Linked DNA regions of Azospirillum brasilense. The protein of the gene in region 2 interacts with the protein of the main gene of each other region in a pairwise test. Links are inferred from orthologs where the notes say so. Each region holds a gene or a part of one and is shown on either strand. Other genes may lie near its edges.

What was found.
Region 1: the proteins of lon (region 2) and rplI interact in binary tests that used the Escherichia coli proteins (3 or more experiments, as listed by UniProt). The link is inferred for Azospirillum brasilense from one-to-one orthologs.

The regions. Positions count from the first base shown.
Region 1 is NZ_CP032345.1:182,396-197,701, forward strand. The notes cover bases 309-3,262. They hold rplI (50S ribosomal protein L9), read left to right. Parts: upstream 309-1,479; coding sequence 1,480-2,046; downstream 2,047-3,262. Other genes in these bases: rpsR (30S ribosomal protein S18), read left to right, coding at 309-490; D3869_RS00925 (DUF2232 domain-containing protein), read left to right, coding at 524-1,480; D3869_RS00935 (SAM-dependent methyltransferase), read left to right, coding at 2,294-3,262. In the rest of the region: rpsF (30S ribosomal protein S6), read left to right, coding at 1-217; more of rpsR, read left to right, coding at 218-308; more of D3869_RS00935, read left to right, coding at 3,263-3,547; D3869_RS00940 (replicative DNA helicase), read left to right, coding at 3,730-5,262; alr (alanine racemase), read left to right, coding at 5,240-6,379; D3869_RS00950 (MlaE family ABC transporter permease), read left to right, coding at 6,379-7,155; D3869_RS00955 (ABC transporter ATP-binding protein), read left to right, coding at 7,178-7,969; D3869_RS00960 (hypothetical protein), read left to right, coding at 8,073-8,291; D3869_RS00965 (NUDIX hydrolase), read right to left, coding at 8,295-8,885; map (type I methionyl aminopeptidase), read right to left, coding at 8,882-9,709; DNA repair protein RadA, read left to right, coding at 9,869-11,269; D3869_RS00980 (CvpA family protein), read left to right, coding at 11,326-12,012; purF (amidophosphoribosyltransferase), read left to right, coding at 12,113-13,561; D3869_RS00990 (SDR family NAD(P)-dependent oxidoreductase), read left to right, coding at 13,652-14,362; ribosome biogenesis GTPase Der, read right to left, coding at 14,412-15,306.
Region 2 is NZ_CP032345.1:2,722,598-2,734,647, reverse strand. The notes cover bases 8,069-11,114. They hold lon (endopeptidase La), read right to left. Parts: upstream 10,776-11,114; coding sequence 8,361-10,775; downstream 8,069-8,360. Other genes in these bases: clpX (ATP-dependent Clp protease ATP-binding subunit ClpX), read right to left, coding at 11,061-11,114; D3869_RS12995 (HU family DNA-binding protein), read right to left, coding at 8,069-8,196. Also shown: NADH-quinone oxidoreductase subunit NuoH, read right to left, coding at 1-386; NADH-quinone oxidoreductase subunit NuoG, read right to left, coding at 379-2,451; NADH-quinone oxidoreductase subunit NuoF, read right to left, coding at 2,467-3,759; NADH-quinone oxidoreductase subunit NuoE, read right to left, coding at 3,770-4,387; D3869_RS13025 (NADH-quinone oxidoreductase subunit D), read right to left, coding at 4,384-5,532; D3869_RS13020 (NADH-quinone oxidoreductase subunit C), read right to left, coding at 5,601-6,230; D3869_RS13015 (NuoB/complex I 20 kDa subunit family protein), read right to left, coding at 6,255-6,797; D3869_RS13010 (NADH-quinone oxidoreductase subunit A), read right to left, coding at 6,788-7,156; more of D3869_RS12995, read right to left, coding at 7,924-8,068; more of clpX, read right to left, coding at 11,115-12,050.

The DNA.
Region 1 (15,306 bases), 2.5 Mb from region 2 along the record:
GATGGAGCGCAACATGGGCATCAACGAGGACGTGCTGCGCTTCATGACCGTCCGCGTCGATGCGCTGGACGCCAACCCGTCGGTGATGATGCAGAGCCGCGGCGAGCGTGGTGACCGCGGCGATCGCGGCGACCGCGGCCCGCGCCGCTTCGAGGATCGTGGCCCGCGCCCGCCGCGCCGCCAGGAGCCCACCGTTGCCGAAGGGGAGAACGCCTAAATGTCCGACAAGCAGACCTCGGGCGCTCCGGCCCGCACCGGTGGCGGTCCCCGCCGTCCGTTCTTCCGCCGCCGCAAGACCTGCCCGTTCTCGGGCGCGAACGCCCCGGCGATCGACTACAAGGACGTCAAGCTCCTGTCCCGCTTCATCTCCGAGCGTGGCAAGATCGTGCCGAGCCGCATCACCGCGGTTTCCGCGAAGAAGCAGCGCGAACTCGCCCGCGCCATCAAGCGCGCCCGTTTCCTGGCCCTGCTTCCCTACGTGGTGAAGTAAGGATCAAAACGGACAACAGGCAAAGGTAATCCCATGGCCTCGCCCCTGGCCGCCCCTCTGGCGGCTGCCATCGGTGTCGGCGTGGTCAGCGCTTTCTTCTATCTCGCCGTCCTGTTCGGCGGGTTCGGGGCGCTGATCCTGGGCTATCTGGCGCCGCTGCCGCTGTTCCTCGCGGGACTGTGGCTCGGCTCCACCGCCTCCCTACTCGCCGGTGCGGCGGGGACGGTGGCGGTCCTGGCGGTGTCGTCCAGCGTCCTGGTGTCTCTCGCCTATCTGGTGACCGCGGCTGTCCCGGTCATCCTGGTGGTGCGGCAGGCGCTGCTGGCGCGGGCGGCTCCCGACGGGGGTGTGGAATGGTATCCTCCGGGCCGGCTCCTGATGGCGCTGACCGGAATGGGACTGGCGGGCCTTCTGGGCGCCGCGGTTCTGACGCTCGATCAGCCCGGCGGGCTGGAGGGCGCGGTGCGGGAAACGCTGGGCCGCATGGCGGACCAGATGTTCTCCGCGCAGGGCCATCAGGCCCCGGACCCGCAGGACATCTGGATGGCCGAGGTGTTGCCGGGCTTCGCGGTGATCTCATGGCTCGTCATGACGATCGTCAACGGAGCCCTGGCGCAGGGCGTGCTGATGCGGTTCGGCCGCAACAAGCGCCCCGCCATGCGGCTGGACGACCTGGAACTGCCCCGGTGGCTCGCCACCGCGTTCCTGCTGGCCATGGTGACGGCCTCGCTGGCGTCGGACCCGGTCGGGTTCCTCGCGGTCAACGCCGCGCTGATCCTGGCCTTGCCATTCGCCTTTGCCGGGCTTTCGGTGGTGCATGTGTTCGCCCGAAGCCGGTCGGCCAAGCTGCCGATCCTCATCGGGTTCTACATGTTCCTGTTTCTTTTCGGTTGGCCGATCGTGCTGATGGTCGGTCTTGGCATGATCGAGCAATGGATTGGGCTGCGTCGCCGTCTCCGGCCCGCCGGCCCCGATCAGGAGGACGAGTGATGGAAGTTATTCTGCTGGAGCGGGTCGAGAAGCTCGGCCAGATGGGCCAGGTCGTGAAGGTGCGTCCCGGCTTCGCCCGCAACTATCTGCTGCCGCAGAAGAAGGCCATGCGCGCCACCAAGGCGAACATGGCGTTCTTCGAGAAGCAGAAGGCCCACCTGGAGGCCGTCAACCTGGAGCGCCGCAAGGACGCCGAGCAGGTTGCCGCCAAGATGAACGACGTGACGGTCGTCGTGATCCGTCAGGCCGGCGAGACCGGCGTGCTGTACGGTTCGGTGACGCCGCGCGACGTCGCGGACGCCCTTGACGCCGCCGGCTACAAGGTCGACCGCAAGCAGGTGTCGATCGAGACCCCGATCAAGACGCTGGGCCTGTTCAAGCTGCGCGTCGTCCTGCACCCCGAGGTGAGCGTCTCCGTCACGGTGAACGTCGCCCGCTCGCAGGAAGAGGCCGAGCTGCAGCTGTCCCGTGGTGGCATGGTCACCGCGGCCGACCTGCGCGACGACGAGGACGAGATCGAGGAGGCCCCCGAGGCCGCCGAGGCCGAGGTTTCCGAGGAGGGCTGACCGCCCGCTCAACGAGACCAGTCCGCTCGTCCGGAAGCCGCCCGCCCCCGAAAGGGGCGAGGCGGCTTTTCCGCTTTTGGCGCCCCCAGTCATCCGCCCTCCCCCATCCGGATGCGCCGGACGCCCCGCCCCCTGCCTCGTCCGGCGGGTTGCCTCTCCCCGCTCCGAACTCCGACTCTCGTTCCTGGTGATTCGCTCGCGGCGAACGTCCAGACCGAGTCGTGTTCGACGGATGGGGAGATGCGCGATGCTGCTTGCCGGCCTGCTCAGCCCGGCCCTGACCGCCGGCGCCCTGGACATCGTCGGCGCCGATGGGCGGAGGCACCGGGTGGGGGTCGGCATCCCGTCCCTCACCCTGCGTCTGCACGACAAGGCGCTGCACCGCGACCTCGTGATGAATCCGCGGCTGCGATTCGGGGAGGCCTACATGGACGGCCGCCTGACCATTGAAGGCGGCTCCGTCTATGATTTCCTGGCGCTGCTGAGCGCGGGGACGGACAATGTCCAGGGCGTTCTGGGCAACCTGAGGGAAGCCCTCTCCCCCGCGCTGCGGCTCATCCAGCAGAGCAATCCCTTGCGGCGGTCGCGGCGCAACGTGGCCCATCACTACGACCTGTCACGGTCCTTCTTCGAGCTGTTCCTCGACCGCGACCTGCAATATTCCTGCGCCTACTTCCCCACCCCGGACACCGGGCTGGACGAGGCCCAGGACGCCAAGAAGCGGCACATCGCGGCGAAGCTGCTGCTTCAGCCGGGCATGCGCGTCCTGGACATCGGCTGCGGCTGGGGCGGCATGGCGCTCTATCTCGCCCGCATGACCGGCGCCCAGGTCACCGGAATCACCCTGTCCCGCGAACAGCTCGCGGTGGCGCGGGAGCGGGCGGCCCATGCCGGGCTGGCCGGTCAGGTCCGCTTCGAACTGCGCGACTACCGGCAAATGGAAGGGCGCTTCGACCGCATCGTCTCGGTCGGCATGTTCGAGCATGTCGGCGCGCCCCATTACCCGGCCTTCTTCGCCAAACTGCGCGACCTGCTGGCCGAGGACGGGGTGGCGTTGCTTCACTCCATCGGCCGGTCGGACGGGCCGGGTTCCACCAACCCTTGGTTCCGCAAGTACATCTTTCCCGGCGGCTATTCGCCCGCCCTGTCGGAGGTGATCCCGGCGGTGGAGAAGGCCGGGCTGTGGAACACCGACATCGAGATCCTGCGCCTCCATTACGCCGAGACGCTGCGCCACTGGCGGGAGCGCTTCGCGGCCCGGCGGGAGGAGGCCCGCGCAATGTACGACGAGCGCTTCTGCAGGATGTGGGAATTCTATCTGGCGGGGGCCGAAATCAGCTTCCGCTACCAGGGGCACATGGTTTTCCAGATGCAGCTGGCGCGCTCGCTGGGCGCCGTTCCGCTCGTCCGCGACTACATGCAGCGCACCGAAACGGCCTTGGCCGAGGCCGTGCCGCCGCCCTTGCGGACGGGGCGGAACGTCGGCGCGAACAACGTGTGACCAGAGGTGCCCGCGCCGCATCGACCCACAGCTTTGGCGAGTCATGAAGACATTGATACAATGCCCTGTTTCCGACTTACCCCCAGCTTTAACCGGCTGTGGGCAAAAGTTACTCACAGGAATGTGGGTAGATTTACCCCGATCGCACAGCTTTGCGCCCCGCCCTTTGCTAAAGTGCCGTCATGGATGACAAGACCACCCAGCTTTTCGAGCCGCGCCCCCTCGACGGCGGGCTGTCCCGTGCCGGTGCCGCGAAGCCGACGGCGGAATACCGCACGCCGCCGCACAACGAGGAGGCTGAACAGGCGCTCCTCGGCGCCATCCTGGTGAACAACAAGGCGTATGAGAAGGTCGGCGAGTTCCTGCGCGCCGAGCATTTCTACGACCCGGCGCACCAGCGCATCTTCTCGGCCATCGCCAAGATGGTGGAGCGCGGCCAGATCGCCAACCCGGTGACGCTGAAGGCCTATTTCGACAACGACGTCGAACTGGCCCCGGACGGTGGCGCCGGCTATCTGGCGCAGCTCGCCGCCAACGTGGTGACGGTGGTCAACGCCGGCGATTACGGCAAGACGATCCATGACCTGTTCCTGCGCCGGCAGCTGATCGAGGTCGGCACGGACATGGTGAACGAGGCGTATCAGCACGACCTCGACATCGACGCCATGGACCAGATCGAGACGGCGGAGAAGCAGCTCTTCGACCTCGCCTCGACCGGCGACGTGCGCGGCGGCTTCATCGCCTTCTCCGAGTCGCTGAAGGCAGCCATCGCCACCGCGGAGACGGCCTTCCGCCGGTCCAGCCACGTCACCGGCGTGACCACCGGCCTGCGCGACATGGACCGCAAGCTGGGCGGCCTGCACCCGTCGGACCTCATCATCCTGGCCGGGCGCCCCTCCATGGGCAAGACGGCGCTGGCCACCAACATCGCCTTCAACGCCGCCAAGGCGCACATGCGCACCAACGGCGGCGAGGGCGCGCCGGTCGGCTTCTTCTCGCTGGAAATGTCGGCGGAACAGCTCGCCACCCGTATCCTGGCCGGCGAGGCCGAGGTGTCGGGCGACAAGATCCGCCGCGGCGAGATCAAGGACAGCGACTTCCCGAAGTTCGTCGCGGCCAGCCAGGAGCTCAGCCGCGTCCCCTTCTTCGTGGACGACACGCCGGCCCTGACCATCGCCGCGGTGCGCACCCGCTGCCGCCGGCTGAAGCGCACGCACGGGCTGGGCATGGTGGTGGTCGACTATCTCCAGCTGCTGCGCGGCGGCTCGACCAAGGGCAACGAGAACCGCGTGCAGGAAATCTCGGAGATCACGCGCGGCCTGAAGGCCATCGCCAAGGAGCTGGAGGTGCCGGTGCTGGCCCTGTCCCAGCTCAGCCGCGCGGTGGAAATGCGCGAGGACAAACGGCCGCAGCTCGCCGACCTGCGCGAATCGGGCTCCATCGAGCAGGACGCCGACGTGGTGATGTTCGTTTACCGCGAACAGTACTATCTTGAGCGCGCCGAGCCGGCCCGCCGGCCGGAGGAGACGGAGGACAAGTACAACGACCGCTACGCCAACTGGCAGAAGCGCTACGCCGAGGTGCACAACACCGCGGAGGCGATCATCGCCAAACAGCGCCACGGCCCGATCGGCAGCGTCCGCATGTTCTTCGACGGACAGTTCACGAAATTCGGCGACCTCGACACGACCCATGACTTCGGCCCCACTGAGTAGTGATCCGCTGGCCCGCTCCGGCGCCGTCCTGACCATCGACCTCGGCGCCGTGGTCGCCAACTGGACGCAGCTCCGCGACCGGGTGGCCCCGGCGGAATGCGCCGCCGTGGTCAAGGCGAACGCCTATGGCCTGGGGGTGGAGCGCGTCGTTCCGGCGCTCGCCGCCGCCGGCTGCCGGACCTTCGTGGTCGCCCAGTTCGAGGAGGCGCTGGCCGTGCGCGCCGTGGCGCCGGCGGAGGCCCGCGTGCTGTCGCTGGGCGGCCTGCCCGCCGGCACCGCGCCGGACTTCACGGCCCGGCGCATCCTGCCGGTGCTGAACCATCTGGGCGACATCGCGGCGTGGCAGGCCCACGCCCGGGCGCAGGGAACGGCCCTGCCCGCCGTCGTCCACATTGACACCGGCATGAACCGACTCGGGCTCGGTCCGGACGAGCTGGACACGCTGGTCGGCGACCTCTCCCGGCTGGAGGGGGTGGACGTCCGGGTCTGGATGACCCACCTCGCCTGCGCCGACGAAGACTCGGTGATGAACAGCCAGCAGCTCGGGCGTTTCCGTTCGGCGATCGGGCGCCTGCCCGCGGCCGAGGCGAGTTTCGCCAATTCCTCCGGGATCTTCCACGGAACGGCCTTTCATTTCGACCTTGTGCGGCCCGGCTGCGCGCTCTACGGCGTCAATCCGACGCCCGCCGCGGCGAACCCGATGCGGGACACGATCCGGCTCGACGCCCGGCTGCTTCAGGTGCGCAACGTTGACAGCCCTATGACCGTTGGCTACGGTGCCACGCACCGCGTTGCGGCGAGAGGAAAAATCGCAACCATCGCAGTGGGTTATGCCGACGGATATCTGCGTTCGCTCAGCGGGCGCGGCCATGTCTTCGTCAATGGCGTGGCCGCTCCGGTGGTTGGGCGTGTTTCGATGGATCTGGTGACGGTGGATGTCAGCCACCTTCCCGACGAGGCGGTGACGCCCGGCGGGCTGGTGGAGCTGATCGGCCCGAACCGCCCGGTGGACACCGTGGCGAGCGAGGGCGGCACCATCGGTTACGAGATCCTGACCTCGCTGGGCGCGCGTTACCACAGGGTCTACCGCGACCCGCCGCCGCCTGAGGTCGCTTGATGGGTTTCCTTGCCGCCACCGGACGGGCCTTCCTGATCTTTCTGGAAGCCACCGGAAAGCTCGCCATGTTCACCGGCGCCGCCCTGTCGCACTGCGTGCGCCCGCCGTTCTACCCGCGGCAGATCCTGCGCCAGATGATCGACATCGGCTATTACTCGCTGCCGGTGGTCGGGCTGACCGCGCTGTTCACCGGCATGGTGCTGGCGCTGCAGAGCTATTCCGGCTTTTCCCGTTTCCAGGCGGAGGGCGCCATCGCCACGGTGGTCGCCCTGTCGGTGACGCGGGAACTGGGGCCGGTGCTGGGCGGCTTGATGGTCGCCGGGCGCATCGGCGCCGCCATGGCCGCCGAGATCGGCACCATGCGCGTGACCGAGCAGATCGACGCGCTGTCGACCCTGTCGACCAACCCCTTCAAGTATCTGGTGGCGCCGCGCCTGATCGCCGGGCTGGCCATGCTGCCGCTGCTGGTGCTGGTGGCGGACATCATCGGCGTGTTCGGCGGCTTCCTGGTCGGCGTCTACCGGCTGGACTTCAACCCGGCCTCCTACATCGGCCGGACCTGGGAGTTCCTGGAGCCGGTCGACGTGATCTCCGGCCTCGTCAAGGCGGCGGTGTTCGGGTTCATGGTCTCGCTGATGGGCTGCTACCACGGCTACCATTCGCGCGGCGGCGCCCAGGGTGTGGGTGCGGCGACGACCAACGCGGTGGTGTCGGCCTCCATCCTGATCCTGGTGTGGAACTACCTCATCACCGGCATCTTCTTCTCGACGAAGTGAGCGCAGAGCAATGAGCGAGTCCATGTCGCAGGTTCCCCCCGCTCATCCGCCGAAGATCGCGCTGAAGAACGTGCACAAGGCGTTCGGACCCAAGGTCGTGCTGAACGGCATCGACCTGGAGGTCGGGCGCGGCGAGTCGCTGGTGGTCATCGGCGGGTCGGGCACCGGCAAGTCGGTCATGCTGAAATGCATCCTCGGCCTGCTGTCGCCGGACAGCGGCTCCATCCGCGTCGACGGCGAGGAGACGACGAAGCTGCGCCCGCGCGAGCGCGAGAAGCTGCTGCACAAGTTCGGCATGCTGTTCCAGGGCGCCGCCCTGTTCGACAGCCTGAAGGTCTGGGAGAACGTCGCCTTCGGCCTGATCCAGGGCGAGCACATGCCGCGCGCCAAGGCCAAGGACATCGCCATCGCCAAGATGGGCGCGGTCGGCCTCGGTCCGGAGGTGGGCGAGCTGTTCCCGTCGGAGCTGTCGGGCGGCATGCAGAAGCGCGTCGGCCTCGCCCGCGCCATCGCCGACGAGCCGGAGATCATCTTCTTCGACGAGCCGACGACCGGTCTCGACCCGATCATGGCCGACGTGATCAACGAGCTGATCGTGAAGTGCGTGAAGGATCTCGGCGCCACCGCCGTGACCATCACCCACGACATGGCCTCGGCTCGCAAGATCGCCGATCGCGTGGCGATGATCTACCAGGGCCGGATCATCTGGACTGGCCACGCCAACGACATCGACCATTCCGGCAACCCCTATGTGGACCAGTTCGTCCATGGCCGGGGCGAAGGGCCGATCAAGATGCAGGTGCGGGCGCTGTAAAACGCCGCATCCCCGGTTCGTGCAAAATTAACCTGCCGCCCGGTAGGGTCGGCCACAAAGAACGCCGGCCGCCATTGGCCGGTATCCCATCGGAGAGACGAGCATGGCGGACATCACCACGAACGGACTGGCCTTCGCGAGCTTCATGCTGAGCGCCAAGATTCTGGAGACGCTCCAGGCCAAGGGGCTGCTGACCAACGAAGAAACGGTGCAGACCATCAAGAACGCCCACGAGCAGCTCCTCAAGAACGACAACCAGCTGTCGCTCGAAGCCGCCGACGCGCTCGCCCATTTCTTCGCCGGCCCGACCGACGGGAAGTGACGCTCAGGGCGCCGGACGCGCCGCCGACCGCGCGAGGCTGTCGCGCAGTTCCGGCAGCAGGACGGCGCCCAGTATGGCGATGACCGGCAGCAGGGCGTAATCGCCCTCTGCCGCCGCGGCGATCAGCTCCGCGCGGGTCAGCAATTCCAACCGCATCTCCTCCAGGTCTCCGGAGTCCGCCTCGGCCACTTTCCGGGCGTTGCGGGCGTGGAACATGTGGCAGACGCAGCCGCGCTGGTTGCCCTGCACCACGTAGGAACCGAGCGCGGTCCAGTCTTCCGCGGCGTAGCCGGTTTCCTCCAGCAACTCCCGCTTCGCCGCGGCCAGCGGTTCCTCACCGGGGTCCAGCGCCCCGGCGGGGAAGGTCTGGCTGACGCGGCGCGGGCCGTGCTTGTAGGTGCGCAGCATCAGCACGCGCCCGGCCTCGTCCTCGACGAACATCAGCACGAAATCGGTCTGCTCGACCTGATAGAAATTCTCCACCCGCCGGCCCTCCGGCGTCTCGACGGTCTCGGCGTGCACCTTCAGGAAAGGTCCGGCGTCGAGCAGGGTCCGGCGCTCCAGGACCGTCCAGGGCTTCAGGTCTCCGCTCATGCCGCGACGGCCCCGGCGACGGTTCCATAGGGCGGCTGGGTGAAGCCCGCCGGGGACAGGGTGAAGATCTCGCAGCCCGTCTCGGTGATCCCGACCTGATGCTCGAACTGGGCGGACAGGGAGCGGTCGCGGGTGACGGTGGTCCAGCCGTCCGACAGGATCTTCACGTCCGGCTTGCCGGCGTTGAGCATCGGCTCGATGGTGAAGACCATGCCCGGAACCAGCAGAACCCCGGTGCCGCGCTTGCCGAAATGGTCGACATGGGGCGCGTCGTGGAACACCCGCCCGATGCCGTGCCCGCCGAAGTCGCGCACCACGCCGTAGCGGTGGGATTCGGCCAGGGTCTGGATGGCGTGGCCGATGTCGCCCAGATGGTTGCCCGGCTTGGCCTGCGCAATGCCGGCCATCATCGCCTTGTAGGTGATGTCGACCAGCTTGCGCGCCTTCACCCCGATCTTGTCGCCGACGAAGAACATGCGGCTGGTGTCGCCGTACCAGCCGTCCAGGATCACCGTCACATCAACGTTCACGATGTCGCCGTCGACCAGCGTCTTGTCGTCGGACGGAATGCCGTGATTCACCACATGGTTCGGCGAGATGCAGCTCGCCGCCGGATAGCCGTGATAGCCGAGGGTCGCGGGGATGGCGCCGTTGTCCCGCATGAAGGTTTCGATCAGCCGGTTCAGATGGCCCGTGCTGACCCCCGGCACCACCTGGGGCGTGATGTGGTCGAGCGTCGCCGCGGCCAGCCGCCCGGCCTTGCGGATCGCCTCGAACTCCTCCGGGCCGTGCAGCGGGATCTTCCGCGCGTCCTTGTCCGCCACCGTGTCACCTCACATCCGTTGTTCATCATGAATTCCGGGACAGAACCTATCACCGGAACGGCCGAGAAAAGCCCCAGCTTTTTATCACCTCTGCCATAGGATTTAGAACGTCAGCTTGCTATATGTGGGGCGCTGCCGCTCCAACCAATCGCTAGACCTTTGGCAAAGCCAACCACCCGCTATGTCTGTCAGGCTTGCGGCGCGTCCTTCCCGAAATGGGCGGGCCGCTGCGACGCCTGCGGCGAATGGAACACCCTCGTCGAGGAAGCCGCCCCGGAAGCCGCCCCCAAGGGATTGGGCGTGGCGCGCGGGCGCCGGCTGGACTTCGTGGGACTGGCCGGGTCCAGCGAGGCGCCGCCGCGCCGCATGACCCGCATCGAGGAATTCGACCGCGTCTGCGGCGGCGGCCTCGTCCCCGGATCGGCGATCCTGATCGGCGGCGATCCCGGCATCGGCAAATCGACCCTTCTCCTCCAGGCCATGGCCCGGCTGTCGCAGGAACACCGCTGCGCCTACGTCTCCGGCGAAGAGGCGGTGGATCAGGTGCGGCTGCGCGCCGTCCGCCTGGGCTGTGCCGCCGCGCCGGTCCAGCTCGCCTCGGCGACCAGCGTGCGCGACATCGTCGCCTCGCTCGACGGCACCGACGGGCCGGAGGTGGTCGTGATCGACTCGATCCAGACCATGTATGTGGACAATCTGGACAGCGCCCCCGGCACTGTCGCCCAGGTCCGGGCGAGCGCGCAGGAGCTGATCCGCGTCGCCAAGCGGCGCGGCTGCGTCCTGCTGCTGGTCGGCCACGTCACCAAGGAAGGCACCATCGCCGGCCCCCGCGTGCTGGAGCACATGGTGGACACGGTGCTCTATTTTGAAGGCGAGCGCGGCCACCAGTTCCGCATCCTGCGCGCGGTGAAGAACCGCTTCGGCGCGACGGACGAGATCGGCGTGTTCGAGATGACCGACGGCGGGCTGGGCGAGGTCGCCAACCCCTCCGCCCTGTTCCTGGCGGAACGGCGCGGCGACGTGTCGGGCGCCGCGGTCTTCGCCGGCATGGAGGGCACCCGCCCGGTGCTGGTCGAGGTCCAGGCGCTGGTCGCCCCCTCCCCGCTCGGCACGCCGCGGCGGGCGGTGGTTGGCTGGGACTCGGCGCGGCTCGCCATGGTCCTGGCGGTGCTGGAGGCGCGCTGCGGCGTGCAGATCGGCGCAAACGACGTTTATCTGAACGTGGCCGGCGGGCTGCGCATCACCGAGCCGGCGGCGGACCTCGCGGTCGCCGCGGCGCTCGTCTCCTCCCTGACCGGGGAGCCGGTGCCCGCCGACGCCGTGGTCTTTGGCGAGATCGGCCTGTCGGGCGAGGTGCGCGCCGTGGGCCAAAGCGACGCCCGGCTGAAGGAAGCCGCGAAGCTGGGGTTTTCAACAGCGATCTTTCCGGCTAGACGGAACGGCAAGAAACCGGGGCGCGGCGACACCGGCCTGAAATCGGTCGAGCTGCAGCAGCTCAGCGAACTGCTGCCGCTGTTCCAGGCCGGATCGGGGTCCCGCCCGCCGCGCGGCCGGGATTGAAGCGTCTGATTTGACACGAGCATCTGAAGCGAAAGCGCACGAGGCGTAGCGGCGTTATGGACACCTTCCCGATCAACCCGGCGGATCTGGCCGTCATCGTGGTGCTTCTGCTGTCGGCCCTGCTGGCCTTCACCCGCGGCATGGTCGCCGAGGTGCTGTCGGTCGCCGCCTGGGTCGGTGCGGCGCTGATCACGCTGAACGCCCTGCCCCACGTCCTGCCCATCGCGCAGACCTACATCCACGTCGAGATGGCCGCCTACGCCGCGTCGGCGGTGGCGCTGTTCGTCGTCAGCCTTGTGGTTTTGACAATCCTGGGCCGCGTCGTGTCGCGCGGGGTGCAGAATTCCGGCCTTTCGGCGCTCGACCGCTCGCTGGGCTTCGTCTTCGGCCTCCTGAAGGGTGCAATCCTCGCCTCGGTGGCCTATCTCTTCTTCGCTTGGCTGGTGCCGAACCCGGCGGAGCATCCGGCCTGGCTGCAGAGCGCCAAGACCCGGCCGATGCTGGTGTCCGGCGCCTCCATGATCTACGAGGTGATGCCGGAGTCGCTGCGCAAGGACGGGCTGGGCCAGATGGACATGGCGCGGGAACGCGCGCGGCAGGCGGTGGAGGCCAAGGAGGCGCTGGACCGCCTGTCCACGCCGGTTCCCGGAGCGCCGAAGACCGGTGGTGCGTCGCAATCCGATACCGGTTATAAGGACCGGGACCGCGGCGACCTTGAGCGACTGATCCAGAACGCACGCTGAACGCCGCATGGTGCAGAGTGCCTGTGAGTAACGCCCCGCTGGCAAAGAGGCCGCCGGGGCAATGCCCTTTGGTGATGCTGTGTATGACGAGGATCTTCCGATGCTGACGACGCATCCGTTCGACGACGACAAGCTGCGCGAGGAGTGCGGCGTGTTCGGCATCCACAGCCATCCGCAGGCGGGGGCCATCACCGCGCTCGGCCTGCACGCGCTGCAGCATCGCGGCCAGGAAGCCTGCGGCATCGTCAGCCACGACGGCGACCGCTTCCATCTGGAGCACACGCTGGGCCTCGTCGGCGATCACTTCTCGTCGGAAGCGATCATCGGCAAGCTGAAGGGCCCGCAGGCCATCGGCCACGTCCGCTACGCCACCACCGGCGACACGACGATCCGCAACGTCCAGCCGCTCTACGCCGACTTCGAATTCGGCGGCTTCGCGCTGGCCCACAACGGCAACCTGACCAACGCTCACACGCTGCGCCGCCAGCTTGTCCGCCGCGGCTGCCTGTTCCAGTCCACCACCGACACCGAGACCATCGTCCATCTGATGGCCATCGCCCGCGGCGGTTCGCCGGTCGACCGGCTGATCGAGGCGGTGCGGCAGGTCGAAGGCGCCTTCTCCCTGGTGGCGCTGACCCCGAACGAGGTGATCGGCGTGCGTGACCCGCTGGGCGTCCGCCCGCTGGTTCTGGGCAAGCTGGGCGACACCTACATCGTGACCAGCGAGACCTGCGCCCTGGACATTGTCGGCGCCGACTATGTGCGCGACGTCGAGCCGGGCGAGATGGTTGTGCTGAACGACCAGGGCGTGCAGAGCCTGCGCCCCTTCCAGCCGCAGGGCCGCCGCTTCTGCATCTTCGAATACATCTACTTCGCACGGCCCGACAGCGTGATGGAGGGCTCCTCCGTCTACAACGCCCGCCAGCGGATCGGCGCCGAGCTGGCCCGCGAATCGGGGATCGAGGCCGACGTCGTGGTGCCGGTTCCGGACAGCGGCGTGCCGGCGGCCCTCGGCTACGCCACGCAGAGCGGCGTGCCCTTCGAGCTGGGCATCATCCGCAACCACTATGTCGGCCGCACCTTCATTGAGCCGACCGACCAGATCCGTCATCTGGGCGTGAAGCTGAAGCACAACGCCAACCGCGCCATGATCGAGGGCAAGCGGGTGGTGCTGGTGGACGACAGCATCGTGCGCGGCACGACCTCCAAGAAGATCGTCGAAATGGTGCGCGCCGCCGGGGCGAAGGAGGTGCACATGCGCATCTCCAGCCCGCCGACCTCGCACCCCTGCTTCTACGGCATCGACACGCCGGAGCAGAGCAAGCTGCTCGCCCACCGCATGTCGGTGGAGGAGATGCGCGACTTCATCCAGGCCGACAGCCTCGCCTTCATCTCCCTGGACGGCCTCTACCGGGCCATGGGCGCCGAGCGCCGCGACCCGCAGAAGCTGACCTTCTGTGACGCCTGTTTCACCGGCGACTACCCCATCGCGCTGACCGACGCGCTGGACCACCCGCCGGTCGAGGCGAACGTCCGCATCCGCGCCTGACCGCCTGACCACCGCCGCGACGGGCCGGCCGCAACCCAGCGGACCGGCCCGTTTGCCAATCCCGCTACCGAACATCGTCGAGTCGCCGCCATGTCCCGTCTTTCCGGCCGCACCGCCCTCATCACCGGCGCCTCGCGCGGCATCGGCGCCGCCGTCGCCAAGCGCTTCGCCGCCGAAGGCGCCCACGTCATCCTCGCTGCCCGCACCGTCGGCGGGCTGGAGGAGACCGACGACGCGATCGTCAAGGCCACCGGCCGGAACGCCACGCTGGTCCCGCTGGACCTGCGTCAGTTCGACAAGATCGACCAGCTCGGCTACTCGATCTTCGAGCGCTTCGGGAAGCTCGACATCCTGGTCAGCAACGCCGGCGTTCTGGAAGCGCTGGGGCCGGTCGCCCATTACGATCCGAAGCTGTGGCAGCGCGTGATGGACGTGAACGTCACGGCCAACTTCCGCCTGATCCGCTCCTTCGACCGCCTGCTGCGCGCGTCCGATGCGGGGCGCGCCATCTTCGTGACCTCGGGCGCCGCGAACGCGCCCTACCCCTACTGGAGCCCGTACGGAGCCAGCAAGGCGGCGCTGGAGATGATGGTGAAGACCTACGCGATGGAAATCGCCGCGTCGAACCTGCGCGTCAATCTGGTCGATCCCGGCATCGTGGCGACCAAGCTGCGCATGCAGGCCTTCCCCGGCGAGGACCAGACCAAGCTGGCCCAACCGGGCGACGTGACCGAAGCCTTCGTGGCTCTGGCCGAGGCGTCCTGCACCCGCCACGGCGAAGTGGTGTCGGCGCAAGGCTAAAAAGACAGGAGGGGGTGGTGGCACCGGGCCTCCACCTCCTCCTGTCGGATCAATCGTCCGCGTAGGGATTCTTCTGCTTGCGCAGGAGCAGCCGCACAGGCACGCCCGGCAGGTCGAACGTCTCGCGCAGATGCGCGATCAGATAGCGCTGGTAGCTTTCCGGCAGGTCCAGCGGCTTGTTGACGAACAGCGCCACGGTCGGCGGGCGCGTCTTCACCTGCGTGGCGTAGCGGATCTTCACGCGACGGCCCTCGACCAGGGGCGGCGGGTGGTGATCCAGCACGCCCTCGATCCAGCGGTTGAGCTGGGCCGTCGGGATGCGGCGGTTCCATTGCGCGTAGGTCGACAGGATCGAGTCGAGCAGCGTGTCCAGCTTCTTTCCCTGCAGCGCGGAGATGGTCACCACCTCCACGCCCTTGATCTGGGCCAGGGCGGCCTGGAGCTTGTCCTCGACCTGACGCAGGGCCATGGCGCGGTCGTCCACGGCGTCCCACTTGTTCAGGGCGATGACCAGGGCGCGGCCCTCCTCCACCACCGTGCGGGCGATGGTCAGGTCCTGCTTGTCGAGGATCTGGTTGGCATCGACCACGAGCAGGACGACCTGGGCCATGCGGACGACGCGCAGGGCGTCGGCGACGGCCAGCTTCTCCACCTTGGCGTCGACGCGGGCGCGACGGCGCATGCCGGCGGTGTCGACCAGCCGGAACTTGCGGCCCCGCCACTCCCAATCGACGCTGATGGCATCGCGCGTCATGCCGGCCTCGGGGCCGGTCAGCACGCGCTCTTCACCGATCAGGGCGTTGAGCAGGGTGGACTTGCCGACGTTCGGACGACCGACGATGGCGATCTGGATCGGGCGGGCACGCTCCTCGTCGGTTTCCGGCTGGTCGCCGACGGGCAGCTCCTCGCCATCCTCCCCCTTGATGGGGGCCGGCGCCGTCTCG
Region 2 (12,050 bases):
TACACGCCCAGCGACGAGATCGCGAACAGGTACAGGATGCCGACGTTGATGTCGGCCAGCACCATGCCGTAGTCGAAGGGAATGACCGCCCAGGCGACCAGCGCCAGGAAGAAGGTCAGCATCGGCGCCAGATAGAAGACGAAGCGGTTCGCCCCGACCGGCAGGATCTGCTCCTTCGCGAACAGCTTCAGGCCGTCCGCGAAAGGTTGCAGAAGCCCGAACGGGCCGACGATGTTCGGACCCTGGCGGAGCTGCATGGCGCCCATGATCTTACGCTCGGCGTAGGTCATGAAGGCCACGGCCACCAGGAGCGGCACGACGATCGCCAGGATCTTGAGGACGATGATGATCAGCGGCAGCAGGAAGCCGCTCCAGAACTCAGCCATGGGTACCGGTCCTCTCCTGAGCGCTCTCGGCGGGCTTCACGAACGTCTCGGCGCAACGAGCCATGGTCACCGAGGCGCGGCTGATCGGGTCGGTCATGTAGTAGTTCGCGACCGACGAGAAGAAGGGGGAGTCATCGACCAGCCCTTCCACGCCGAACGGCGCCCAGGGGGCCGGCGTGACCGTGCCGACCGCCGCGAAGACCGGGTTGACCTCGGCCAGACGGCGACGGATCTGCGTCAGGCTGTCGTAGGGCAGCTTGTGGCCGAGCTGTTCCGACAGGGCGCGCAGGATCTTCCAGTCCTCCCGCGCCTCGCCGGGCGGGAAGGTGGCGAGACGCGCCTGCTGCGGACGGCCCTCGGTGTTGACGTAGAGGGCGTTCTTCTCGGTGTAGGCGGCGCCCGGCAGGATGACGTCGGCGCGATGGGCGCCCTTGTCCCCGTGATGGCCCTGGTAGACCACGAAGGCGTTGCCGAGGGCGGCGGTGTCGATCTCGTCGGCGCCCAGCAGGTACACCACGTCGATCTCGCCCTTCCCTGCCCCCTCGACGATGCCGGCGGTGCCGCGACCGCCCTCGCCCGGCAGGAAGCCGATGTCGAGGCCGCCGACGCGGGACGCCGCCGTGTGCAGCACGTTGAAGCCGTTCCAGCCGTCCTGAACCACGTTGAAGGTCTCGGCCAGCTTGCGCACCGCGGCCTGGACGGCAGCGCCGTCCTTGCGGCGGAAGGCGCCGGCGCCGAGGATGATCATCGGGTTCTTGGCGCCGCGCAGCACGTCGGCGAAGGCGTGCGTGCCGTCGACGAGCTGCTGCAGGGCGCCGGCTCCCGTGCCGAGATGGCTGTACGGATAGGTCAGCTCGCGGGCCTCGCCGATCACCGCGACCTTCAGGCCACCCATCAGGTAGCGCTTGCGGATGCGGGCGTTGACGATGGTGGCTTCCCAACGCGGGTTGGTGCCGACCAGCAGGATGACGTCGGCCCGTTCGATCCCGGCGATGCCGCTGTTGAACAGGTAGCCCGCGCGCGACGACGTGTCGAACAGGGCGCCGTCCTGGCGGCAGTCGATGTTGGCCGAGCCGAGGCCGGCCATCAGCTCCTTGAGCGCCAGCATGGACTCGGTGTCGGCCAGATCGCCCGCGATGGCGGCGATGCGGTTGCCCGGAACGCCCTTGACCTTGGCGGCGATGGCCTGGAAGGCCTCGGCCCAGGTCGCCGGCTGGAGCTTGCCGTCCTTGCGGACGTAGGGGCGGTCGAGACGCTGGCGCTTCAGCCCGTCATAGGCGAAGCGGGTCTTGTCGGCGATCCACTCCTCGTTGACGTCCTCGTTGACGCGCGGCAGGACGCGCATCACCTCGGGGCCGCGGGTGTCGACGCGGATGTTCGAACCGACCGCGTCCAGCACGTCGACCGTCTCGGTCTTGCGCAGCTCCCACGGACGGGCCGTGAAGGCGTAGGGCTTGGACAGCAGAGCGCCCACCGGACAGACGTCGGCGAGGTTGCCCGACAGCTCCGACCCGATGGCCTTCTCGACGAAGGTGGTGATCTCCATATGCTCGCCGCGGTTCACCGCGCCGAGGTCGGGAACGCCGGCGATCTCGTTCACGAAGCGGATGCAGCGCGTGCAGTGGATGCAGCGCGTCATCTCGGTCCGGATCAGCGGCCCCATGTACTTGTCCTGGACGGCGCGCTTGTTCTCGCCGTAGCGGCCACGGTCGAAACCGTAGGCCATCGCCTGGTCCTGGAGATCACACTCGCCGCCCTGGTCGCAGATCGGACAGTCCAGCGGGTGGTTGATCAGCAGGAATTCCATGACGCCCTTGCGGGCCTTGTGCACGAGCTCGGTGTTGGTCTTGACGACCATCCCGTCGCCGCAGGGCATGGCGCAGGCGGCCACCGGCTTCGGTGCGCGCTCCATCTCCACGAGGCACATGCGGCAGTTCGCCGGCACGCTCAGACGCTCGTGGTAGCAGAAGCGCGGGATCTCGATGCCCAGCTGTTCGCAGGCCTGCAGGATCGAGGTGCCCGGCTCGACTTCGATCTCGATCCCGTCGATGGTGAGTTTCGGCATTGGAAACCGGGCTCCTTACTCGGCCGCCAAGGACTTGGCGGCGTTGCGGTAGTCGAGGATGCGGCGCTCGACCTCCGGCCGGAAATGCCGGAACAGGCCCTGGATCGGCCAGGCCGCGGCATCGCCGAGCGCGCAGATGGTGTGCCCCTCGATCTGCTTGGTGACCTCCAGCAGCATGTCGATTTCCTCGACGCGCGCGTTGCCGGTCACCATGCGCTGCATGATGCGGTTCATCCAGCCGGTGCCCTCGCGGCACGGCGTGCACTGGCCGCAGCTCTCATGGGCGTAGAACTGGGACAGGCGGGCGATGGCCTTCACCACGTCGGTGGACTTGTCCATCACGATCACCGCCGCGGTGCCCAGGCCCGATCGCACGTCGCGCAGGCTGTCGAAGTCCATCAGGACCGTGTCGCAGATCGACTTCGGCAGCAGCGGCACCGACGAGCCGCCGGGGATGATCGCCAGCAGGTTGTCCCACCCGCCGCGCACGCCGCCGGCGTGCTTCTCGATCAGCTCCTTCAGCGGGATGCCCATCTCCTCTTCCACGTTGCACGGCTTGTTGACGTGCCCGGAGATGCAGAAGAGCTTGGTGCCGGTGTTCTTCGGACGGCCGAGACCGGCGAACCACGCCGCGCCGCGGCGCAGGATGGTCGGAACCACCGCGATGGATTCGACGTTGTTCACCGTGGTCGGGCAGGAATAGAGACCGGCCTGGGCGGGGAACGGCGGCTTGTTGCGCGGCTGGCCCTTCTTGCCCTCGATGGACTCGATGAGCGCCGTCTCCTCGCCGCAGATGTACGCACCCGCGCCGCGGTGGATGTAGATGTCGTAGTCGTAGCCGGTGCCGCAGGCGTTCTTGCCGATCAGCCCCGCCTCGTACGCCTCGTCGATGGCGCGCTGGACGTTGGAGCCCTCGTTGTAGAACTCGCCGCGGATGTAGATGTAGCAGGCCGACGCGCCGATGGCGAAACCGGCGAGCAGGCAGCCTTCGATCAGCTTGTGCGGATCGTGGCGCAGGATGTCGCGGTCCTTGCAGGTGCCCGGCTCGCCCTCGTCGGCGTTGATGACGAGGTAGACCGGCTTGTCCGTGACGTTCTTCGGCATGAAGGACCACTTCATGCCGGTGGAGAAGCCGGCGCCACCGCGCCCGCGCAGGCCGGATTCCTTGACCTGCTCGATGATCCATTCCTTGCCCTGGGCGATCAGGGCCTTGGTGTTGTCCCAGTCACCACGCTTCCGGGCGGCGTCCAGGCCGAAGCTCTGGTAGCCGTACAGGTTGGTGAAAATGCGGTCCTCGTCGCGAAGCATCGCATCCCCCTCAATCGGCCGTGGTGGTGAAGGCCTTCAGAGTCGTCGGGCCGCCCACCGGTTCGGAGGACTGCCGGCCGATCTGCGAGCCGTGCTTGGGGATCTCGCCGCCCTTGAGGGCGTCGATGATCTTTTCCATGTGTTCCGGGCTGACGTCTTCATAGTAGTCGTCGCCGATCTGGACCACCGGCGCGTTGACGCAGGCGCCCGAACACTCGACCTCGCGCAGCGTGAACTGGCCGTCCGCGGTGGTCTCGCCAACGCCGATGCCCAGCTTGCGCTCGCAGGTGTGGACGATGTCGTCGGACCCGCGCAGCCAGCACGGCGTGGTCGTGCAGACCTGGATGACGTGCTTCCCGACCGGGGTCTTGTTGTACATCGTGTAGAAGGTCGCGACCTCGTACACGCGGATGCGCGGCATGCCGAGCAGGTCGGCGATAGCGTCCATGGCGACGCGCGGCAGCCAGCCGTCGCTCTGGCGCTGGGCCAGATCGAGCAGCGGCATGCAGGCGCTGGCCTGCTTGCCCGCCGGGTACTTCGCGATGATGGCCTTCGCCCGTTCCAGATTTTCCGGAGTGAAGGCGAAGGAGGCCGGCTCCTTGGCCGGGTCGTGAGCCGGGGCGCTCATCGGTCAATTTCTCCGAACACGATGTCCATGGACGCGATGTTGGCCACCGCGTCGGCCAGCATGTGGCCCTTCGACATGAAGTCGAGGCCCTGCAGGTGGGCGAAGCCCGGCGCGCGGATCTTGCAGCGGTACGGCTTGTTCGTGCCGTCCGACACCAGATACACGCCGAACTCGCCCTTCGGCGCCTCGATGGCGGTGTAGGTTTCGCCCGCCGGGACGTGGAAGCCCTCGGTGAAGAGCTTGAAGTGATGGATCAGCGCTTCCATCGACCGCTTCATCTCGCCGCGCGGCGGCGGGGAGACCTTGCGCTCCTCCGCGCGCACCGGGCCGTCGGGAAGCTCCTTCAGGCACTGACGGATCATGCGGTTGGACTGGCGCATCTCCTCCATGCGGACGAGGTAGCGCGCCCAGCAGTCGCCGGTCAGGCCGACCGGCACGTCGAAGTCCATGCGGTCGTAGACTTCGTAGGGCTGCGACTTGCGCAGGTCCCAGGCGACGCCCGAACCGCGCAGCATCGGGCCGGTGAAGCCCCAGTTGAAGGCCTCTTCCTTGGTGACGACGCCGATGTCGACGGTCCGCTGCTTGAAAATGCGATTGTTCGTCAGCAGATTGTCAATGTCGTCAACAAACTTCGGGAAGCGCTCCGTGAACTCCCAGATGTCGTCGGTCAGGCCAGCGGGCAGATCCCAGGCGACGCCGCCGGGACGGAAGTAGTTCGCATGCAGGCGCGCGCCGCACACCCGCTCGTAGAACTCCATGAGGATCTCGCGTTCCTCGAAGCCCCACAGCGCCGGGGTGATCGCGCCGACGTCGAGCGCGCCGGTGGTGATCGACAGGATGTGGTTCAGGATGCGCGTGATCTCGGAGAAGAGAACGCGGATGTACTGGGCGCGCAGCGGCGCCTTGATCTGCAGCAGGTTCTCGATGCCGAGCACATAGGCGTGCTCCATGCACATCGGGCTGACGTAGTCCAGGCGATCAAAATACGGAACGGCCTGCAGGTAGGTCTTGTACTCGATCAGCTTCTCGGTGCCGCGGTGCAGCAGGCCGATGTGCGGGTCGCAGCGCTCGACGACTTCGCCGTTCAGCTCCATCACCAGACGCAACACGCCGTGGGCCGCAGGGTGCTGCGGCCCGAAGTTCATGGTGTAGGGCTTGATCTGGGTCTTGCCGCCGGACTGGCCGGCGGCGGGGTGTGCGGACGTGGCGATGGTCACGGCTTGCTCCCGGTGTCAGGGGCCTGGGCCTTCTCGTCGCCGGGCAGCATCACGTTCGTCATGCCTTCCCAGGGCGACAGGAAGTCGAAGCTGCGGAAATCCTGCGTCAGGCGGACGGGTTCGTAGACGACTCGCTTCTGGTCCTCGTCGTAGCGGCACTCGACATAGCCCGTCATCGGGAAGTCTTTGCGCAACGGGTGACCTTCGAAACCGTAGTCGGTCAGGATGCGGCGCAGGTCCGGATGGTCGGCGAAGAAGATCCCGAACATGTCCCAGGTTTCACGCTCGAACCAGCTGGCCGCGCTGTAGACCGGCACGGCGGAGGCCACGGGCGTATCCTCGTCGGTCGTCACCTTCACGCGGAGGCGCCGATTGTGCTTGTAGCTCAAAAGGATGTAGACGACTTCGAAGCGTTCCTCCCGCTCCGGCCAATCCACAGCGGTGACGTCCAGCAGCTGCTCGAACGAGCAGGTCGGATCGTCGCGCAGGAAGGTGAGCGACTTGATGAGCGAGGGCCGACGAACGGTCACCATCAGCTCGCCAAGCTTCAGCTCGACCTTCAGGACGTCATCGCCGAGCGTCGCGGCGATATGGTCCCCAAGTTCCTTCAACGCCTGTTCGGACATGGCCAGGACCTGCCTTTTTCTTATTCAGCGAGCGATGCGGTTGCCGCGCCGGATCTTCTTCTGGAGTTGCAGAATGCCGTAGACCAGCGCTTCCGCGGTCGGAGGACAGCCCGGCACGTAAATATCGACCGGAACGATCCGGTCGCAGCCGCGCACCACCGAGTAGGAATAGTGATAGTACCCGCCGCCGTTGGCGCAGGAGCCCATCGAGATCACCCAGCGCGGTTCCGGCATCTGGTCATAGACCTTGCGCAGCGCGGGGGCCATCTTGTTGGTCAGCGTGCCGGCCACGATCATGCAGTCGGACTGGCGCGGGCTGGGGCGCGGAATGACGCCGAAACGGTCCAGGTCATACCGGCTCATGTAGGCGTGGATCATCTCCACCGCGCAGCAGGCCAGACCGAAGGTCATCGGCCACAGGGAACCGGTGCGGGCCCAGGCGAGCACGTCCTCGTACTTCGCCGTGATGAAACCCTTTTCCTGGATCTCCTCGGTGACCGCGCGGAGATAGGCGTCCTGTTCCGGTCCGGGCGGAATCGGCGCCAGCTTGGCAGCCTCTACTCCCATTCCAGAGCTCCTTTCTTCCACTCATAGATGAAGCCGATGGTCAGGATCCCAAGGAACACGATCATCGACCAGAAACCGAAGAGACCGATGTCCCCGAGCGCCACGGCCCACGGGAACAGGAAGGCGACCTCGAGGTCGAAGATGATGAACAGGATGGAGACCAGGTAAAACCGCACGTCGAACTTCGTGCGGGCGTCCTCGAACGGCTCGAAGCCGCACTCGTAGGGGGAGAGCTTTTCCGAATCCGGATTCTTCGGGCTGATGACGTAAGACGCGCCAACCATCACCACGGCCAGCGCGATACCGATCAGCAGGAACACCAGGATCGGAAGGTACTCAATGATCAGCGGGTTGGTCACCGCGGTCCTCCCATAAGCCCACGCCACGATCGCCGGTACGGCCCGTAATCGGCCGACGCGCGGTGTCGTGGCTGGAATGCCTTGGATTAGCCCATCAGACGGGGCGGAATATATGACGAGAGCGTGATCAAGGAAAGCGCTTTGAATCGCTTTCAGCCAACGAATCCACTCTGCGGAAATGAGCGGATGTCCTTGGTATTACCAAACTTTTTAAATGACCCTTCTCTCTATCCGGCTTATCGGATATGCGGGTCGAGCTATTCGGATATGGGGATCGCGAACCTGCCGGTAAAGCCGTGAAGGCTTCGTTTTCATTGCAAAAAAGAGAATGGGAGGTGGAGAGAATGGCGCGAGTGACGGGACTTGAACCCGCGGCCTCCGGCGTGACAGGCCGGCGCTCTAACCAACTGAGCTACACCCGCGCAACGCGGCGATTTGAAATGCGCAAAACAGGCGTCCGTGTCATAGGATCGCAGCGCAGTTTCCAGGGCCCTGCCCCGTCGCCGATGGGCGGTTTCTAGCCGCCCGACGCCTGACCTGTCAATCACGAATTTGAAAGGGAGGTGCCGGAAGAGTCGGGCGCGATGGTGGGCGATGAGGGTTTCGAACCCCCGACCCTCTCGGTGTAAACGAGATGCTCTAACCGCTGAGCTAATCGCCCGCGCCGCGTCGTTGACCGGGATGGCGTTCCAGACAACGCAAAGCCGGCCAGCCTGAGCCGACCGGCGCGCACTATGCCCGGAATGCCTTATCCGTTCAAGACGTCATCACTTAAGCCCGTCCTTCAAGGTCTTGCCCGGCTTGAACTTCGGCTGTTTCGACGCGGGAATGGCGATCTTCTCGCCGGTGCGCGGGTTGCGGCCCTCGCTGGCGGCGCGTTCGGAGACCGCGAAGGTGCCGAAGCCGACCAGACGAACCTCCTCGCCGTTCTTCAGCGAGTCGGCGATGCCGTCGAACACAGCGTCGACCGCCTTGGTCGCATCGGTTTTGGACAACCCCACGGCGTCGGCGACGTGCGCCACCAGATCGTTCTTGTTCACTTACTTCCCCCCTTCTCAGTCAGGCAAAGAAAATGGAAGAAAAGCCGCCCAATAACATCACGCATTCAAACGATAAACACGACATCGCCCGCCCGTCAATTGCAGACGGGCGGGCGATGCGAGGCGGGGCAGCGCTTTAACGTCGCTTTAAACGCCGGGCGCGATCAGTGGCGCAGCACCTCGCCGCCGCCGTCGGGCTGCGGCTTGGCGACCGCCGGTTCGACCGCTTCCGGCTCCTTCCATTCGATGGGCTCAAGCTCGCGGACCAGGGCGTGCTTCAGGACATCGTCGACCGTGCTGACCGGGATGATCTCCAGGCCGCGCTTCACGTTGTCCGGAATGTCGGCGAGATCCTTCTCGTTGTCCTTGGGGATCAGCACATGCTTGAGGCCACCGCGCAGGGCGGCCAGCAGCTTCTCCTTCAGACCGCCGATCGGCAGCACCCGGCCGCGCAGGGTGATCTCGCCGGTCATCGCCACGTCCTTGCGGACGGCGATGCCGGTGAGGACCGACACGATCGACGTGATCATCGCCACACCCGCCGACGGGCCGTCCTTCGGGGTGGCGCCCTCGGGCACGTGGACGTGGATGTCCCGCTTCTCGAAGAGTGTCGGCTTGATGCCGAAGGCGGTGGCCCGCGACTTGACGTAGCTTTCGGCCGCCTGGACCGACTCCTTCATGACGTCGCCCAGCTTGCCGGTGGTGGTCACCCGCCCCTTGCCGGGGAGGCTGACCGCCTCGATCGACAGCAGTTCGCCGCCGACTTCCGTCCAGGCCAGCCCGGTGGTGACGCCCACCAGATCCTCCAGTTCCGCCTCGCCAAAGTGGAAGCGGCGGACGCCGGCGTACTTGTCGAGGTTCCGGCGGGTGACCGAGACCTTGGCGCCGGCGGAGCCCTTCATCAGGATCTCCTTCACGGCCTTGCGGCAGAGGTTGGCGATCTCGCGCTCCAAGCTGCGGACGCCGGCCTCCCGCGTGTAGTAGCGGATCAGGTCGCGCAGCGCGTCGTCGGAGATGGCGAACTCGCCCTTCTTCAGACCGTTGGCCTCCACCTGCTTCTCGATGAGGTGGCGCTTGGAGATCTCGACCTTCTCATCCTCGGTGTAGCCGGCGACGCGGATGATCTCCATGCGGTCCAGCAGCGGCTGCGGCATGCGCATCGTGTTGGCCGTACAGACGAACATCACGTCCGACAGGTCGTAGTCGACCTCCAGGTAATGGTCGTTGAAGGTGCCGTTCTGCTCGGGGTCGAGGACCTCCAGCAGGGCGGACGACGGGTCGCCGCGCCAGTCGGCGCCGAGCTTGTCGATCTCGTCCAGCAGGAAGAGCGGGTTGGACGACTTCGCCTTCTTCATGCCCTGGATGACCTTGCCGGGCATCGAGCCGATGTAGGTGCGCCGGTGGCCGCGGACCTCGGCCTCGTCCCGCACGCCGCCCAGCGACATGCGCACGAAGTTGCGCCCCGTGGACTTGGCGATCGACTTGCCGAGCGAGGTCTTGCCGACGCCGGGCGGCCCAACGAGGCAGAGGATCGGCCCCTTCACCTTGTTCATGCGGTTCTGGACCGCGAGATACTCGAGGATGCGTTCCTTGACCTTCTCCAGGCCGTAATGGTCGGCGTCGAGGATCTTCTGCGCGAGCTTCAGGTCTTTCTTCACCTTGGTGCGCTTCTTCCACGGAATGGACAGCATCCAGTCCAGGTAGTTGCGCACCACCGTCGCTTCGGCCGACATCGGGCTCATCGAGCGCAGCTTCTTCAGCTCGGCCAGGGCCTTGTCGCGGGCTTCCTTGGAGAAGCGGGTCTTGTTGATCTTCTCTTCCAGCTCGGCCGACTCGTCGCGGCCGTCCTCGGTCTCGCCGAGTTCCTTCTGGATCGCCTTGAGCTGTTCGTTGAGGTAGTACTCGCGCTGGGTCTTCTCCATCTGCCGCTTGACGCGGTTGCGGATGCGCTTCTCCACCTGCAGGACGCCGATCTCGCCTTCCATGAAGGCGTAGACCCGCTCCAGCCGCTCCGACACCGTGGCGCATTCCAGGAGCTGCTGCTTCTCCGGAATCTTCAGCGCGAGGTGGGAGGCGACGGTGTCCGCCAGCTTGCCCGGCTCCTCGATCTGGTTGATCGAGACCAGAACCTCCGGCGGGATCTTCTTGTTGAGCTTGATGTACTGCTCGAACTGCGAGACGACGGCCCGGCCCAGCGCCTCAAGCTCCTGGCTTTCCCCGACCTTCTCCTCGACGAGGTCGGCGTGGGCCTGGAAGAAATCCTCGTTCTCGGCGAACTTGGTGATGGACGCGCGCTGGCCGCCCTCCACGAGCACCTTCACCGTTCCGTCGGGCAGCTTCAGCAGCTGCAACACGGTCCCAACGGTGCCGACGCTGTAGATATCGGCCGGCGTCGGATCGTCCTGCGCGGCGTTCTTCTGGGTGACGAGAAGGATCTGCTTGTCGTCCTTCATCACGTCTTCCAGGGCGCGCACGGATTTCTCGCGGCCGACGAAAAGAGGCACGATCATGTGGGGGAAAACCACGATGTCGCGGAGCGGCAGGACCGGATAGAGGGCACCACGAGGGATTTCGAACATTGATTGGGCCTCTTTCATTGGGACGCCGTCAGCCCGGGATGGGCCTGGGAGGACCCCCGCCTCGGGGGATGAGCACAGGGATCGGAAACCGGCACTTTTTCTAACGTGGCACAGCCATAGCCCCCCTTCAAGGGCCAGAACCCCAATTCCGTATGGCGGTGCGGCATGCCGGTCCGGCCGTTCCGCCGCCCGGCTGAGACCCTCGATGTCTCCAAAAGCCGAAAACGACGAAGGGCGCCCGAAGGCGCCCTTCCCCGTATCCGGTACTGATCGGCCGTGACGAACTCAGGCACCCGGTGCCTGCTGCTCCCCGCGGCGTTCGGCGTGGACGTAGAGCGGCTTGGCGCGCCCCTCGACCACCTCCTTGTTGACCAGAATGCTCTCCACCCCAGACAGGCCGGGCAGATCGAACATCGGGTCGAGCAGGATCGACTCCATGATCGACCGCAGGCCGCGCGCGCCGGTCTTCCGCTGGATCGCCTTGTGGGCGATGTTGCGCAGGGCATCGTCGGAGAATTCCAGACGGACGTCCTCCATCTCGAACAGACGCTGGTACTGCTTGACCAGGGCGTTCTTCGGCTTGGTGAGGATCTCCACCAGAGCCGACTCGTCGAGGTCGGCCAGGGTGGCGACCACCGGCAGACGGCCGATGAATTCCGGGATCAGGCCGAACTTCAGCAGATCCTCGGGCTCGACCTCGCGCAGGATGTCACCGGTCGAGCGCTCGTCCGGCCCGCGCACATCGGCGCCGAAACCGATCGACGTGCCCTTGCCGCGCTGCGCGATGATCTTGTCCAGCCCGGCGAAGGCGCCGCCGCAGATGAACAGGATGTTGCTGGTGTCGACCTGCAGGAACTCCTGCTGCGGGTGCTTGCGGCCACCCTGCGGAGGCACGGAGGCGACGGTGCCCTCCATGATCTTCAGCAGGGCCTGCTGCACGCCCTCGCCCGACACGTCGCGCGTGATCGACGGGTTGTCGGACTTGCGGCTGATCTTGTCGACCTCGTCGATGTAGACGATGCCGCGCTGCGCCCGCTCGACGTTGTAGTCGGCGGCCTGGAGCAGCTTGAGGATGATGTTCTCGACGTCCTCACCGACATAGCCCGCCTCGGTCAGGGTCGTGGCGTCGGCCATCGTGAAGGGAACGTCGATGATCCGGGCGAGCGTCTGGGCGAGCAGCGTCTTGCCGCAGCCCGTGGGGCCGACCAGCAGGATGTTGGACTTCGCCAGTTCGACGTCGTTGTGCTTCGTGCCATGCGCCAACCGCTTGTAGTG